Regions from separate parts of the Vibrio sp. BS-M-Sm-2 genome, predicted to be linked through region 2. Evidence: riboswitches for the same ligand, from Rfam matches in the RefSeq annotation. Region 2 holds a riboswitch; each other region holds the start of a gene.

Region 1 (5,650 bases), on a different replicon from region 2:
GTAGCGTTTTGATAATGCCTTTATCGAACATGAACTGCGCATAGTCATCGTAACGTTTTAGATCAACCGCTGAAGGGCGAAGTGCAAAACGAGTCAGTGTGTCGTTCCATGCGCGTTGGTTAAGCTCGTTATTCAGCGTATCAGGTGAATACGCAACAAACTCGCTCCATGACTCTTGTGGGTGATTCACAATGTAAGTGGTTGCTTGTTCCAATGCTTTGTTGAACGCTTTGATTGCTTCGTCGTCGTGCTGCTTTGCGTTCGCAACAAAGATAAGCTCATCGTAAGCGGGCACACCGTGCTCTTCAGGGAAGAATGCTTTGGCTTTAAAGCCTTCAAGGGCTAGCTGGTTAGTTTCGAAGTTACGTAAGCCACCCCAAATTGCATCTACCTTGCCCGATGCCAATGAAGACGAAAGTGCCCAACCGACATTGATGGTTTGCACGTCTGTAAACGCAACGTTCTCTTGAGCTAACATAGTGCCGATGGTCGCTTCTTCGTTTCCTGCGATCGCAATACCGATCTTCTTACCTTTCAGATCCGCTAGCGAATCGTTCTTGCCATTATCCAATACCATTAGTGTATTAAGTGGCGTCGCGATAAGGGTTGATGCACGAACTAAAGGAAGGCCAGCTGCCACATCCATGGTTAAACTTGGTTGGTAAGTTACCGCTAAATCGACCTTACCTGCCGCGACCAATTTTGCTGGTGTGCTTGGGTCTGCTGGCTCTTGAATTTCAACATCTAGACCTTGGTCAGCAAAGTAGCCACGCTCTTGAGCGATCACAATCGGGCCGTGGTTCGGGTTCACAAACCAATCCAACATCAATGTCAGTTTCTTTTGTTCAGAGTCCGCTAGAGCATGACCTGAAACCAATGAAGCAAGCAGTGCCACTGCACCTATCAATTTTGTATTTTTCACAGTTAACCTTTCCTTTTGAATATTATTATTGTGTTTGTCGATCTAATTTTTAACGAGGTTTGTTTAGATAAATAGCCTTGAGCGAAGCTTTATTAAACAAAGAGTTATTGAGCTAACCATCACTGGTTCTCCCAAGGGATAGCTTTTTTAAGTAATTTGTCTGTGATGAAATAGAGCGAAATAGATAGCACCGCCAAGATGAATAAGGCAGCAAACATCTCATCAATGATCATGCGTGCGTTGGCTTGCAGCATTAGGTAACCCAGCCCTTCACTCGAACCCACCCACTCGCCGACAACCGCACCAATTGGGGCAATAACCACAGCCACACGAATGCCAGACGCCAAAGTTGGCAGCGCAGCAGGCAGTTGGATATAACGCAACAATTGCCATTTCGATGCACCCATGGTCTTGGCAAGATCAAGATAGCCCGTCGGTGTATTTCGCAGGCCGTCGTAACAACAAGTGGTCACGGGGAAGAAGATAATGATCGCCGCCATCACCACTTTTGACGCGATGCCATAGCCTAGCCACAACATCAATACTGGCGCGATCGCAAACACAGGGATAGCTTGGCTAGCAATTAAGATAGGCAACAACCAGCGTTTCAACGGTTCGAACATCAACATCTGTAGGGCGAAAAACAGCCCCATGGATAAACCGAGCAATAGACCAAGTAAGATCTCCTGCGCAGTCACCCAAGTGTGTTTGAGTAGCACATCGTAACGTTCAATTAGCTTGATGAAGACTTCTGCGGGAGCTGGCAGAATGAAGCTTGGCATCTCGAAGATAACCACCACCAGTTGCCATAAACCGAGAATCACGGCGCTGCTGATAAGCAAACGCATAACGGGATTCATCTGACGAGGACGTTCAGTGCTAGCCTGTATGTCGGTTGAACGAGCCCCAACTTCGCTTCGCGTTAAATCATTCATAATCACGTTCCAACTGAGCTAAGATCGCTTGTTGCAACTCAGCACATTCACCATCTAACACTCGAGGTGTTGACGTGAGAGGCACAGATAAAGACTGAGCACTCGCAGGTGTGCCTTGCAACACATACAAATTGTCCGCCAAACGCACCGCTTCTTGTGGATCATGGGTGATCAACACAACGGTTTTACCTTTTAGCAGTTCACACGCTAAACTTTGCAGCTTGTGTCTTGTTACCGCATCCAGCGCAGAGAACGGCTCATCCATCAGCACCACTGGCTTGTCTTGCATTAAGGTGCGAGCCAAAGCAACACGCTGGCGCATGCCACCAGACAACTGATCCGGCATCGCATTCGCACAATCAGCCAAACCAACCGCAGCTAATAACTCGAGTGCTTGATTGATTTGCAGTGCTTTATCAGAAGCTGGATTTTGAAAACGATGACTCAGGCAAACATTGTCGATGACCGATAGCCATGGCAGCAACAGATCTTGCTGCGCCATGTAAGCAATGCGATCCGTTAAAGGCAATTCATCAGACGTTGCCAATGTGCCCTGCCACTCCACCTTGTCTTCCAGCAAACCTGCAAAATAACGCAATACCGTGGTTTTCCCGCAGCCACTTCGACCCAACAATACCGTCCACTTACCTGCGTTTAAGCTAAGCGACAACCCAGACAAGGTCGCGTGCTCACTGTCGTTATAACGTAAGGAGGCATTGCTGAGTTGAACACCAACCGTATTAACGGACATTACCGTGCCCAACGAAGAAGTGATTTACCGGGCCGTGACCTTGACCGACTTGCAACTCATCAGCATGAGCAATAGCACGTGAAATGTATTGTTTACCTAAGTCGACAGCTTCTGGAAGCGTATTGCCTTGAGCCAAGAAAGAAGCGATAGCAGAAGAGAGCGTACAACCCGTGCCGTGGGTATTTTTAGTAGGAAAGCGCTTCGCGCTAATCAGAGCAGATGTGGTTGGCAGAATCAGTAAGTCGTTACTGTTTTCATCCTTCTCTAAGTGACCGCCTTTCAAGAGAACGGCTTTAGCACCTAGTGCGCGTAAGTCTTCAATCATGCCCTGCATTTCTGCTTCGCTTTCAGGGACAGCTTTGCCTGTAAGTGCAGCGCCTTCTGGCAAGTTAGGAGTAATGATGTCTGCCAGCGGAATCAGCTCTTGTTTCAGCGTGGTGATAGCCGAGTTTTCTAACAGCAGATCACCACTTGTCGCGACCATCACAGGGTCAATCACTAAGTGCTTAGGTTGATACTGCTTAATTTTGTCTGCAACGACTTTGATGATTTGCGCATCGGCCAACATGCCGACTTTTACTGCCACGATATTGAGATCAGTAAAAACCGCATCTAACTGACTAGCGACATGGTCGAGTGGAATAGGAAAAATGGCGGAAACGCCTTGAGTGTTCTGGGAAGTGATAGCGGTAATCACAGAACAAGCAAAACTACCGGTAGCAGACATGGCTTTAATATCAGCTTGGATCCCTGCACCGCCGCCGCTGTCTGAGCCAGCGATGGTTAAAACAATCGGAGTATTCGTGCGAATCGTGTCTTCAGCAGAGTGCTGCTGTGTTGAGGATTTTGGCGTTAAATCTTTTGAAATAGAACTGTGTGTCATTGTCGCTCCTACTATCTTACAAGACGTAGGAGAACGAACACTGATCGAAGGAGAAGTCGCATTAGGCTCATGAAAGTTTTCATGGGTGCAGACGTAGATCGAGTGCTTATAGTTCCCTACGCCAGTGTTAACTGAATCAGGTTCAACGGGTCTCGATTAACGATCTCAGCAAACACCAAATAAGGTATATGCCCCCCGACTATTGATAGCGATAGTAACAGCACTCTCACAACTGAGATACTGATTTTATTCAATTATAAGAATTACGCATGAATAAATTTCAATTAGGCTCAACAAAACAAATACTTATAACGTGCCTTTAGATGGCTTCGACTGTATCAACAAGCACAGCACAATCAGAAACATACCTAGCCAACCTATAAAAGGAATCAGCTCACCGACAACGCAGACGGCAAGCACCGCTGCGACTACTGGTTCAAACAGAGTCAGCAGATTGGCGCTACTCGCGGTCACGTGGCGTAAACCAAAACTGAACGCGATATAGCCCAAGCATTGTGGGATTAACGTCAGATAACTGATGACTAATACGTTAATCTGCGAGGAAAACAGGTTCTCACCAGTAAACCAGAGCGTTGGCAGCAACAGCATCGCACCAAGGCCAAAAATACTGCCCATTGCCGCTTGTGACTTAATCCCTTTGTCGATCAGTGCTTTGGTCGCCCAAGAATAAATGGCATAACACAACCCAGCGAGCAACCCCAAAGCAATACCTAACAGCTTTAGATCATCACCGGATTCATTCGTCGATGAAGATTCTGAAAACACCAACAACCCAATACCCACGACACCAATCGCAAAGCTAGTGAGCCAACGTTTGTTGATGTTGTTATTTTTGCTAATCAGACACTCTAACAGTGCTGAAAAGAAAGGTGCGGTTGCAATCGAAACCACGGTACCAATCGCCACGCCTGATAATTTCATTGAAGAATAGAAAGTTAAAGGATAGACCGCCAAAGCCAAAGCGCTCACTGCCAACAGCTTCTTATTCTGCAAAAGTTGATCAAGGACTAATAGGATTTTTCGATACGCTAAGCCCGCTTGCATTAGGCCGCCGACACCCATAGAGAAAGCACCAATCGCTAATGGGCTTAGATCAGGCGCAAAACTTGCGGCGGTGCCTGTCGTGCCCCATAAAATGGAAGCAAACAAGATGGCTAAAGTGCCCGTTTGGAATTCGTTAACGCGATTGATGGCAAGATTCATTTCTATTACCCAATTTTCAGTTCTGAAATAGATAATAATGAAGATTGATAAAAGTTAGTTTGCCGAAAGGACGCTATTGTTGTTTCTAAAGACTGTCTTTCATTGAGCCTAGAAACGCCCTTGGAGACATTCCAAAGTGCTGAGAGAAGCGGCGACTGAAAGCAGAAACATCACTATATCCCACATTTTCAGCGATCAATTGAACAGGTAAATCTGTGTGGGTTAACAAGGCTTGAGCTTTCTCCATACGATATCGAGTGATGTATTTAAGGGCACTGATACCCAGGCATTCTTTGAAGCGTTTTTTGAATTGAGTAGGACTCAAACAGGCCGTTTCTGCAAGTTGTGAAATGGATAACGGCTGCGTGTAATTATCCGCTATCAGCCTTTGTACGGCGCGGATTCTTGGGTCGATGCTCTTGCTCACTTGTTGTTGCTCTAACAGCAGTGAAAACACATCCAAAATTGATGACTCAATACCGCTATCGACCTGATATTCCAACTGCTTCTCTACAAACAACAAGAAGCTCATCAAAGGTGGCGTTATCGTGAAAACCGAAAGCTCATGCTCTAACAAATGCTGCGGCAACTCCGCCATATCCGCGACAATAAACCGCGCTGCTTCATCCGCCTTAAACGCATGCGCGGTGGTTACTGGAATCACCACGCATTCGCCCACCGCCACTTTGCCGGCATACCCCACCATTTCGATATTAATACTGCCTTGGATCGGCAATACCAATTGATGATGGTCATCATGGGCATGGGTATTAAATTGCTTGGTATAAGATCGAATGCTTAAGCTAGATTTCATAATCAACGCCGGAGTACATTTCGCTAGGTTAGAGTAAGAGATACAACGTTACATTATCACTTCCCTAGAGTCACACTCAATGCGCATCAAATTCATGCTTGCTAGGTGACATGATCAAAAA
Region 2 (5,650 bases):
GCTCGATACACCACAATTCCAAACTTGCGCAGCTGTCGATTGGTCAATACCGCCAATAGCAACCGTCGGATAACCAACAAGCTTTTCTGTGTATGGGATGGTATCAATTAGCTGTTGGTACAGAGATAAACGAACTAAACCCTGAGGCTTCGATGGCATCTGTTTAGTTGTTGTTGGGAAGATGTGCCCCAGCGCAATATAGCTTGGGTTGATTTGCACAATACGTAGCAACTCGTAATAACCATGAGTCGATAGACCGATCTTAATACCCGCTTGGCTCAGTTGGGAAAGGTTTGATTCTTCAATATCCTCTTGCCCAAGGTGTACACCAAAAGCACCATGCTTGAGCGCAAGCTGCCAGTAATCGTTAATAAAAACCTGAGCGTTATGTTCTCGACCAAGTTCGATAGATCGCGCAACTTGTTGCTCCAAGTCGGCTTGTTGAGGGTTCTTAATACGCAGTTGGACAGTGTTGATTCCAAGCTTGAGCAGCCTTTCGATCCACTCAATATCATCAACAACCGGATATAAGCCGAGGCTATTTTTGCTCAACTCAGGGAAGGAAAGTGATGTCCCTTGGTTGGCCCAACCGACACTTATATCCAGTCGTTCATCTTCTAGAACTGGGATAGGAAAATTTTGATAGTGTGCTGGCCATGTTCCACGTGAAACATTTGATGCAGCGCGAGCTAAAACCAGCACGTCTTCCAATGGAAATTCCAACGCCAATAAAGTAAGTAACCAAGCGAAGTGACCACGATTATCTAATTCTTGATGAGCTGTAGTGTCACTCTTGATAACGCGATTAGCATTTAAGTGTGACCAGATATCTAACACAGCTGAATCATCGGAGACTCCGATATAGACGGTGTTCGAAGCTTGGGTCAAAGCAGAACACACATCGGTCAACGCAACTGAATTACTGTAATCAACAACATGGCTCAGTTGCGCTAACTGACACTCCGCCAATGAATCAACATCACGAGCAAAGCCAATAGATAATGCTTGTTGAGCATAAACGATAGAGAAGTATTGAGTTGGGCTTACACCCAACTCAACTGCATCAGTTGCTAAACCTTGTTGCTTAGCAACCAATAGACAGTTTTGAACCTCCCCCGTTAACTCGATGTATTGAGATGGGATGAGAATCTTCACTGTCATTATTCCTCTAATTGAGCTTCTTTTGCGCCTACAGCAAGGTGATAAAGTTCAGAGCCAGTATCACGGAACTCTTGCGATTTTTGACGCATTCCCTCCAACGGGTTATCTAGCATCTTAATCTCTATAGCCTGATCTGCAGCTACTTGTTCTGTGTCTTTCGCATACTCTCGAACTTCTTGAGAAATCTTCATCGAGCAGAACTTAGGTCCACACATAGAGCAGAAGTGAGCAACCTTGCCCGACTCTTGTGGCAGAGTTTCATCGTGGAAAGAACGTGCTGTTTCTGGATCTAAAGCTAGATTAAATTGGTCTTCCCAACGGAATTCAAAACGAGCTTTTGATAATGCATTATCTCGGATTTGTGCACCTGGGTGTCCTTTGGCCAAGTCTGCTGCATGTGCTGCCAGCTTGTAAGTAATCAAGCCAGTCTTCACATCTTCTTTATTTGGTAAGCCCAAATGCTCTTTAGGTGTTACATAACAAAGCATCGCACAGCCGTACCAACCAATCATGGCCGCGCCAATACCAGAGGTAATGTGGTCATAACCCGGTGCGATATCTGTAGTCAGTGGACCTAATGTATAAAAAGGCGCTTCATGGCAGTGCTCTAACTGCTCGTCCATGTTCTCTTTAATAAGGTGCATAGGTACATGTCCAGGACCTTCAATGATCACCTGAACGTCGTATTCCCAAGCCACTTTAGTTAACTCACCTAGAGTACGTAACTCCGAGAATTGAGCCTCATCGTTGGCATCTGCAATAGAGCCAGGACGCAAGCCATCACCTAGTGAAAGAGCAACATCGTACTTCGCACAGATCTCGCAGATCTCGCGGAAGTGTGTGTATAAGAAGCTTTCTTGGTGATGTGCAAGACACCATTTCGCGATGATAGATCCACCACGAGAGACAATGCCAGTCACACGTTTAGCCGTCATAGGAACGTAACGAAGAAGCAAACCGGCATGAATAGTGAAGTAATCAACGCCCTGCTCCGCTTGTTCAATCAAGGTATCGCGCATCACTTCCCAGTTAAGGTCTTCGGCTACGCCATTCACTTTCTCAAGCGCCTGATACATAGGAACCGTACCAATCGGCACCGGGCTATTACGTAGGATCCATTCACGAGTCTCGTGGATATTACGGCCAGTGGAAAGGTCCATTACGGTATCGCCGCCCCAGCGAGTCGACCATACTAGCTTCTCAACTTCTTCTTCAATCGAAGAGCTAACTGAAGAGTTACCGATATTGGCGTTCACTTTCACTAAGAAGTTGCGGCCAATAATCATAGGTTCTGATTCTGGGTGGTTGATGTTCGAAGGGATGATAGCTCGGCCTTCAGCGACCTCTTTACGCACGAACTCAGGGGTAATTTCTTTAGGTAGGTTGGCGCCAAAGTTATGGCCAGGGTGTTGGTGATTAAGTTGTTCGTCAGCAAACTTCTGACGTCCCATGTTCTCGCGTATCGCAATATACTCCATCTCAGGAGTGATAATACCCTGACGAGCATAATGCAGTTGAGTTACACATTGGTCGCCAGTAGCACGACGAATTCTAGGCAGGTTTCCGTAACGAAGGTCGTCTAGGGTTTCATCTTCTAAACGTTCTTTGGTGTAAACAGAGCTTACATCATCGAGCAATTCCGTATCGCCACGCTCTTCAATCCATTGCTCTCGCAACTTAGGAAGGCCGCTATAAAGGTCTATTTCATGCGTAGGATCGGTATAAACACCGGAGGTATCGTAGACATGAATAGGCTCATTAGATTCGAATACAGGCTCTTTTTTGGTGCCACCGACAAGGCTATCTGCGAGTGATATTTCTCGCACAGGGACTTGGATATCTTCTCGAGATCCTTGGATGTAAGCTTTTTTTGAATTTGGATAGGGTTGTACGGATAAAGAATCAATGAAATTCTTCGCTTCCAGTCTTGCTTGTTTACGACTCGACATAGCATTTTTCCTTGGCTTTTAGCCATTATTTATTGGGATAAAAATGCTTGACGGATTAGATGCTACAAGAGGGATCACGGTAAGAAATACAGTTGTGATCTGGAGATAGATCTCTAGAAGGATTCTAGTTAGATATCTACTCTTGTTCCCTTCGCAGGTATTAGCCTGATCAGGTTCAACGGATCCCGAGTTAACGGTCTCAGCCATATGGCACTCCGACAAGTTCGATCGAGTATATAAAAACGGCTTGGATAAACCAAGCCGAGTTGTTAACAAAACGTAAGAAAGTTTTAAGACTTTATCAAAAGTTGGAAGCCGATCCATGCTGCTGAAATACTGAGAACCACGTTGAGCAACACATTAAGCCCCATCTTAAAGAAAGCGCCCTGCTGCATAAGAAGCACGTTATCCATCGAAAATGTAGAGAACGTAGTCAGTGCTCCAAGGAAACCGAGGCCAATGATCTGTCTCCATGGTTCAGTCGCAATCATCTCATTTTCGAATGCGGCGATGAGCAAGCCCATAATCAAAGAGCCGATCACGTTAACGGTCAACGTACCGTAAGGAAAGCCACGCCCTAACATCACTACACATAACTCTGAAATCAAATAGCGCGAACAAGCACCAAATGCGCCACCAATGGCAATAAAACCTAAAATAGATAGCTGACCCATGAATCCTCCCAAATAACAATCCCTATATTCTAGCTTTACCGCCGATAAAAGCGAGGGTAGAAACTAAGAATGCATGCGCAAAAATTAAACGTTACAGGTGTCACTTAACTTCAATATATCCCATTAGTCCCGTTTTCATGTGCTCAATGACATGACAGTGGTACATCCAACGTCCAGAGTTGTCTGCAACAAACGCAGCTTTCGCTCGACCATTTTTCCCAAGTAACACAGTGTCGGTATGGAAAGGTTCTTCAATTTTTTTACCATCAAGTTCCAATACAGTAAATGTATGACCATGAATATGAATCGGGTGATGATATTGAGTGACGTTCTTAAGATCGAATATGTAAGTCTTACCTAACTCTAAAGTCGCCAACGGCTCTGGAATATTGTCTTTGCTCATTCCCTCCCATGCTCGCTTATTAGTAAGCCAAAACTTAGGCATGGACTTACCATCTTTAGATACTGGTGATACCGCCCCTTCCCACTCAAACACAAATTCGATTTCTTCTGCGTTGGCGAGATCTAAGTTAGGCACGGGATTCAGAGGCAATGAAGGAAGTGTTTGGCCTTCTATTAACGTTGAATCTACAACCTCAAACTCACACAAGGAGAACGGAAAACGCCCCTTCATTTGAAGGACACTCACTTGCTCGCCCACCTTAGGAGCAATCAGCCCAAGGTCGACACGCATACCTGGGCCAATTTTATGTTGAGTCAGCTTATAAGGTGTCTTTACAGGGTTACCATCAATGGCAATGACCCATGCTTCTGCCCCTTCAATAGCAATCGGATAGGTAATCGTGTTATCAACATTAGCGATACGGAGCCTAGTCGTTGCATGCTGCTTCAATTGATAGATAGGTTCATGTACTCCATTAACGCTACTCCACTCTCCTGGCGTGCCCATACGAGCGCTGAGGCGGGGAATCATTAAGTCTTTCCACTGACCTTGTTTGTCGATATGCCAATGTTTAAGCATCAGAGCATGCTCTTCATCGAACTGAACTGGCGCGCTCTCTTCAACAATAATAAGGCCGACTAAGCCCATACCCAGTTGTTTAACGCTGTTCATGTGTGGGTGATACCAAAAAGTACCCGCATCTGGTGGGGTAAACTCATAGACAAACGTTTCACCGGGCATAATAGGAGGCTGACTTAAGAAAGGAACCCCGTCCATTTCGATTGGAATTCTCAGTCCATGCCAATGAATTGTCGTCGGTTCTGAAAGCTTGTTGGTAAATCGGATCGTTACCTTTTCGCCTTGTCGACAGCGAATAATCGGCGCTGGAATCTGTCCATTAAAGGATAAAACATTAGTATTAAACCCCTTTACCAACTCAGCAGTTGAGGGCTCAGCAGTTAAGTCATAAACGAACTTTCCTTGCTCATCAACAGACTGCTTCATTGAACAAGCCGGCAGGACGGTTAGTGCAGATATAGCGAGAGATGATTGAATAAACTTACGACGGGAAATATCCATATTTGTTGCCTTTTAGTAATAACGACCAAAATGTAACAAAATATTGAGAATAATTCTCATAAAGAAGTGTGGTTTGTGCTATCGATTGTTTATAAAAGAAGCTGAGATAAGTAAGCACTTACACTTTTAAGGCTAAGTTCTGTTAAAGATACGAATTATCGAATAAATAGAAAGCAAGAAGATTCCAAGTTTTCTGCGGGGACGCGTAGTCTGGAGCCTTAAATATGCCAGGGGCGCCTAGCTATCCCAACATTACTTTTCAGAAGCAACAGACGTAAAAAAGCCCCAGCATTTCTGCTGAGGCTTTAGTATATGGCAAGGATGGAAGTTTAGACTCCCAACACGCGCTATTTTGGTAAGTCGGGGAATCCGCTGCTCCGCTA
Region 3 (5,650 bases), 350 kb from region 2:
ATCTGGGTAAGTAAGACAGAAATGAAAACCGACATGGAAGCGCTACAAAAACTGGGGGAAGAACTTGTTTCCCTGAAGCCTTCTGTATTAGACAAGTTTCCTCTGTCTGAAGATTTGGCACAAGCGATTAAAGATGCACAACGCTTTAAAAATGAAGCGAAGCGCCGTCAACTTCAATACATTGGTAAAGTAATGCGCAATGTTGATCCTGAGCCAATTCAAGCGGCTTTGGATAAAGTACGTAACAAGCACTCGCAAGCAACCGCTGAGCTGCACAAGCTTGAGCAACTGCGTGATCGTGTTGTTGCTGAAGGCGATGCTGCCATTTCAGAAGTCATGGACATGTACCCTGAAGCAGACCGTCAGCGTCTTCGTCAGCTAGCTCGCCAAGCTAACAAAGAGAAATCAGCGAACAAGCCAGCAAAGGCTTCTCGTGAGATCTTCCAAATCTTAAAAGAGCTAAAGCTAGAAGACTAATCTTTGTTGCTTTACTCTGTAAGATAATAAAAGACCTAGCGCATGCTAGGTCTTTTTGTTTTCGGTGTATTCAGTATCAAAACACATTCAATATCAAAACTATCACTCACCCGCTTTCACAAACGAACTGAGTTCTGGTTGTGGGTGGTCAGCGGTAAGCTCGGCTATTGAGTCTTCAACCAACACCTTCCCCAATGCGACAAACACAAACTTGTTCGCAATACTGCGAGCGTCACCTAAGTGGTGTGTCACCATCAAGACGGTGATGTTGCGCTCTGCCGCTAATCGTTTTACCAAGCTCAACATCTCTTCGCGTAGCAAAGGGTCAAGCGCAGAGAAAGGTTCATCAAGTAACCAAATATCGTGTGGTTGAACAAAACAACGCGCCAGTGCGACACGCTGACGTTGCCCACCAGATAATTGTTCAGGCAGCCTATCTAAGTACTCCGCTACACCCACCTGCGCAGCCGCTTGCTCAACGTCGAGCTTTTGGGTTGCCGTAAGCTTTAACCCCGGATGCAAGCCTAAGCCAATATTTTCACGCACCGTGAGGTGAGCAAATAGGTTGTGTTCTTGGAACAACATCGCCAGCGGGCGTTGGTGCGCTTCTTTGCCAATCAATGATTGTCCTGCCACCGAGATCTCACCCGATGTCGGCTCAATAAACCCAGCAACCAATGCAAGTAGCGTTGATTTACCCGCACCACTTGGTCCCATCAGAGCAACAATATCGCCCTGCTCAGCTTGGAAATCAAAACTAAACAACTCTTGGTGATAGTGGTAATCCACATCTTTCATCACTAACATCATCGGTTCCTTAACTTTTTAGCATTGAGATTTGAGGTTCGAGTAAATAAAAATTCAATGAAGCTAAAACTGCCCACACTCAACAGCAGCAGACTAACCGAAACAACGGCTGCGGCTTCCATCTGATAGCTGCCTAGCAATTGGAATAGGTACAAAGGCAGTGTTCTAAAGTCTTGGCTACCAAATAAGGCAATCGCACTTAAGTCGCCCATCGCCAGCATAAAGCTGATCGAGAAGGCTTGCGCCATCGGCTTACGTAATGCGCGCCACTCCACCAACCTAAAGCGAGTGAATCCTGTCATTCCTAAGCTTGCACACACATACTGGTACTGCTGAGACAAATGCAGCATAGGTTGAGCTAAGGTTTTAATTACGTAAGGCAGTGCCATTAAACTGTTGACGGCAATCACGATAAAGAAAGCCAAGCTGAACACATCGGTAAATGAGCGTAATAGTAGGAAGATACCCGTACTGATCACTAGCCCCGGAGTGACTAAGATAATAGTGCCAATCAGCTCGATTTTATCGGCTCGAAAGTTCTTATTCTGTAAGCGCCATGCTCTGCTGGTCAGTAGTATCGCGATACCAATACCAACCGCGATAACACTTGCTAATGACGCGACTTTAACCGAGGTCATTAATGCCGCCCAAAACGGCTCACTGCTGAGTACTGTCAGTGCTTGCGAGTTAATACCACTGACGATAACCATAGCTAATGGCGGCAATACCAGCATTGAGACTATGATGATCCAGAAGCTGTCCCAAGCTTTTGACCACCAGCTGTCCTTAACCAAATATTTCTCTTCCGCCAACTGGCTGGCCGTCACAGAAATAGGTTTCGATAGGCGTTGAATGCTGACCGCGAGCACTCCACACAGCAGCATTTGCCATATCGCAAGTAGCGCGCCAGCCTGCAGGTCAAAGTCGAATTTGATTGCTTGATAGATGGCGAGCTCAATGGTGGTCGATTTCGGACCACCACCCAACGCCATCACGGTAGCAAAGCTGGTGAAGCACAGCATGAACACTAAGCCACACACATGCGGTAATTGCTGCCTTAGCCTCGGCCATTCAACCCATTTAAATTTATTCCAATGGCTCATGCCTAAGTGAGCACAGAGTTTATGCTGCTCGGCAGGCACAGTATCTAACGCTTGCAAAAGTAAACGACTAGCATAAGGCAAGTTAAAGAAAACATGCGCCAACAAAATACCATTCAAGCCATAAATCGAAAATGGCAGTTCAATATCGAAGTTCGCCAAAAACTTAGCTAACCAACCACTATTACCATAGATCGCAAGTAAGCCAAATACACCGACTAACACCGGCAGGACTAAGGTGGACGCGAACAACCTTAACAACAAAGCGCGTCCAAAAAATTGTCTACGGCACAGCGCATGAGCAATAGGTATAGCAAAGCCAACACTCAGCACTGTTGAGAGTGTCGCTTGATAAAAGCTGAATTTCGTTACATGCCAATAGTAGGGATCGGACCATACTTGGCTGATATCAAGAGAAGGGGCATTGCTAAGCAATGCCCCAACTGCTGAAACCACGAAGGCGGTAATGAGTATCGCAACCCAGATCCCGACCTTAGGTGTTTTCTTTATCATAAATTGATTTTTTACCGTAAATGGTTCACTCCAAACATAACGAATGAACCTTTAAATACAGAAAGCTAGTTTTTTTAAAGTACGTTAGAAAGCTCATTTTTTAAATAGTAAGTTAAAAAGTAAGTGCGCTCTGCCACTCTCGGATCCAAGGCTTGCGCTTAGCGGCAATTTCTTCAGGCGTGAAGCTTAGCGCTTTCTGAGGAACCGTAAGTTGCTCGAACCCTTTTGGAAGCTCAATATCGGTCACTGGGTACATCCAGTTGCCTGTTGGCATCGCCGATTGGAATTCATTACTTAGGATAAACGCCATAAAATCATCAGCCAGTTTCTCGTTCTTACTGCCTTTAACTTTAGCGGCCACTTCAACTTGAGTGTAATGCCCTTCTTCGAAGCTTGCTGCTGCGTACTTAGAATCGCTCTCAGCAATAATGTGGTAAGCCGGAGACGTTGTGTAAGACAACACTAAATCCGACTCACCTTCTAGGAACATAGAATAAGCTTCAGACCAACCTTTGGTTACAGTCACTGTTTTCTGAGCAAGCTTCTTCCATGCTGCTGTCGCTTCATCACCGTATACCGACTTCATCCAAAGCATCATGCCTTGACCTGGTGTTGATGTACGTGGGTCTTGGTAGATAACCTTAAGATCATCTCGCAGCTCAACCAGTTCTTTCAAGCTCTTCGGCGGGTTTGCCAACTTCTCTTTGTTGTAAACAAAAGCAAAGTAGCCAAAGTCATAGGGAACAAAAGTGCTATCGTTCCAACCATTAGGAAGCGTTACTGATGAAGTATCAACATTATGCTCAGCCAATAAGCCCGTCGCTTTCGCTTCAGCCATCAGGTTGTTGTCGAGACCTAGCAAGATATCGGCTTTGCTATTGCCCCCTTCAAGACGTAAACGGTTCAGGATAGAGACGCCATCTTCTAGCGCGACAAAATTCACATCACAACCACATTTTTCTTCGAATGCTTTTTCAACGGCAGGACGAGGGCCCCAATCCGCAGCAAAAGAGTCATAGGTGTATACGGTCAAAGTATTGTCTGCAGCAAAGGCAGAAAAAGAGATCGCTGTAGTAACAGCAAGAGTAGTTAATGTGAATTTCACTGGACGCTCTCCATAGTCTGAGCGGCACAGGTTTGAGGGAGGAGAACGGTAGAGGTTGTTCCTAACTCAATTCCTACGCCAGCATTATCTGGTTCAGGTTTACGGGTCCCAAGCATCTGCTTGATCTCAGCTCGCATTCATTATTTGAATGGTTCGCTCCCCGATGAGTGTTCAGAATTGTAATTTGATTTTTAACAATAAGCTATCAAGTTTGGATCAATTACGTTGATCGTAGCCCCAACGTGGCACTAAACCTTGTTCGATACCAAGATGATCAAGAATACGCGCCACCATAAAGTCGACCAGATCTTCAATAGACTTAGGTTGGTGATAAAACCCCGGAGCCGCAGGCATGATCGTCACGCCCATGGTCGATAGTTTGTGCATGTTCTCTAGATGAAGCGTAGAAAATGGCGTTTCACGAACTACCAATAACAGTTGACCTCGCTCTTTCATGACCACGTCTGCTGCTCGCTCAATCAAGTTATCCGACAAGCCGTGTGCAATCGAAGCCAAACTTCCCGCAGAACATGGACACACTACCATCTGCTTAGGCGCTGCTGAACCAGAGGCAACCGGTGAGAACCAGTCGTCTTTGCCACACACCACAAGCTTTTCTGGGGCGCAGCCAAGGTGTTTAACCAAAGCTTGTTTCGCCGCATCCGGCCCAGCAGGTAACTTAAGCTCATGCTCGGTCGCCAATACCACTCGCGCAGCCGATGAAATCAGCAAATAGACCTGATAATCGGCCGCCAAAAGGCATTCAAGTAAACGTAGGCCATAAGGCGCACCGGATGCGCCAGTGAAAGCAAGAGTTATCGCTTTATCGTGTTTTGTCATGTTCTCAATTACTTCAAATTATAAGGTCGTGGATGCCGTTAGCCTTTGAGTGCCAATCCATCCAACAGTTTTTGGTGAATACCACCAAAGCCACCATTACTCATTACCAAGATTTGGTCACCCGCTTGTGCCTCTGAGACAATTTTAGCAACGAATGCATCCATGTCATCACTCACGTGTGCAGGTTGGTGACAAGCGTCTGCAACATCTTGAACCGACCAATCAATGTTACCCGGTTGGAATAAGTAGGTAGAATCCGCCTGCTTCAACGAATCAGCCAAGGTTTCTTTGTGCACACCACGTTTCATGGTGGCAGAACGAGGCTCTAAAACGGCAATGATCTTCTTAGTGTCGACCTTATTACGTAACCCGCCTAGCGTAAGTTCAATCGCCGTTGGGTGATGAGCAAAATCGTCATAAACAGAAACACCTGCCACCTCGCCTTTAAACTCCAAGCGGCGCTTAGTGTTAATGAAAGTAGCTAGTGATTCACACGCTAAGTCAGGAGTCACACCTACGTGTCGTGCAGCTGCTATCGCCATCAAGGCATTGTTTACGTTGTGGTCGCCCACTAAATCCCAGTTTACCGTTCCAACACATTCATTTTGGAAGTAGACCTCAAATTGAGAGCCGTCTTTGACTAACTTCTTAGCATCCCAATCGCCTTGCTCGCCGCTTGATTCAGTCTCACTCCAACAGCCACGAGATAGAACATCTTGAATAGCCACATCTTGTTTAGGTGAGAAAATACGGCCATTGCTTGGCACAGTGCGCACTAAGTGATGGAACTGACGTTTAATCGCCTCAA

What was found. Region 2 has a riboswitch for thiamine pyrophosphate ahead of thiC (phosphomethylpyrimidine synthase ThiC). Riboswitches for the same ligand answer to the same signal wherever they lie in the genome.
Region 1: another riboswitch for thiamine pyrophosphate. It lies ahead of thiD (bifunctional hydroxymethylpyrimidine kinase/phosphomethylpyrimidine kinase); the one in region 2 lies ahead of thiC (phosphomethylpyrimidine synthase ThiC).
Region 3: another riboswitch for thiamine pyrophosphate. It lies ahead of thiB (thiamine ABC transporter substrate binding subunit); the one in region 2 lies ahead of thiC (phosphomethylpyrimidine synthase ThiC).

The regions. Positions count from the first base shown of each region.
Region 1 covers NZ_CP167895.1:1,150,199-1,155,848, reverse strand. Annotated here, with positions in the region: gene AB8613_RS21095 (ABC transporter substrate-binding protein) at 1-922, opposite strand, end outside; gene AB8613_RS21090 (ABC transporter permease) at 1,042-1,857, opposite strand; gene AB8613_RS21085 (ABC transporter ATP-binding protein) at 1,850-2,608, opposite strand; gene thiD (bifunctional hydroxymethylpyrimidine kinase/phosphomethylpyrimidine kinase) at 2,598-3,491, opposite strand; TPP riboswitch at 3,588-3,699, opposite strand; gene AB8613_RS21075 (DMT family transporter) at 3,798-4,715, opposite strand; gene AB8613_RS21070 (AraC family transcriptional regulator) at 4,801-5,529, opposite strand.
Region 2 covers NZ_CP167894.1:1,957,503-1,963,152, reverse strand. Annotated here, with positions in the region: gene AB8613_RS08895 (thiamine phosphate synthase) at 1-1,161, opposite strand, end outside; gene thiC (phosphomethylpyrimidine synthase ThiC) at 1,161-3,110, opposite strand; TPP riboswitch at 3,240-3,338, opposite strand; gene crcB (fluoride efflux transporter CrcB) at 3,401-3,784, opposite strand; gene AB8613_RS08880 (multicopper oxidase family protein) at 3,885-5,267, opposite strand.
Region 3 covers NZ_CP167894.1:2,307,707-2,313,356, reverse strand. Annotated here, with positions in the region: gene yjgA (ribosome biogenesis factor YjgA) at 1-477, shown strand, start outside; gene thiQ (thiamine ABC transporter ATP-binding protein) at 580-1,284, opposite strand; gene thiP (thiamine/thiamine pyrophosphate ABC transporter permease ThiP) at 1,284-2,897, opposite strand; gene thiB (thiamine ABC transporter substrate binding subunit) at 3,010-4,002, opposite strand; TPP riboswitch at 4,056-4,175, opposite strand; gene AB8613_RS10570 (flavin prenyltransferase UbiX) at 4,219-4,842, opposite strand; gene mpl (UDP-N-acetylmuramate:L-alanyl-gamma-D-glutamyl-meso-diaminopimelate ligase) at 4,881-5,650, opposite strand, start outside.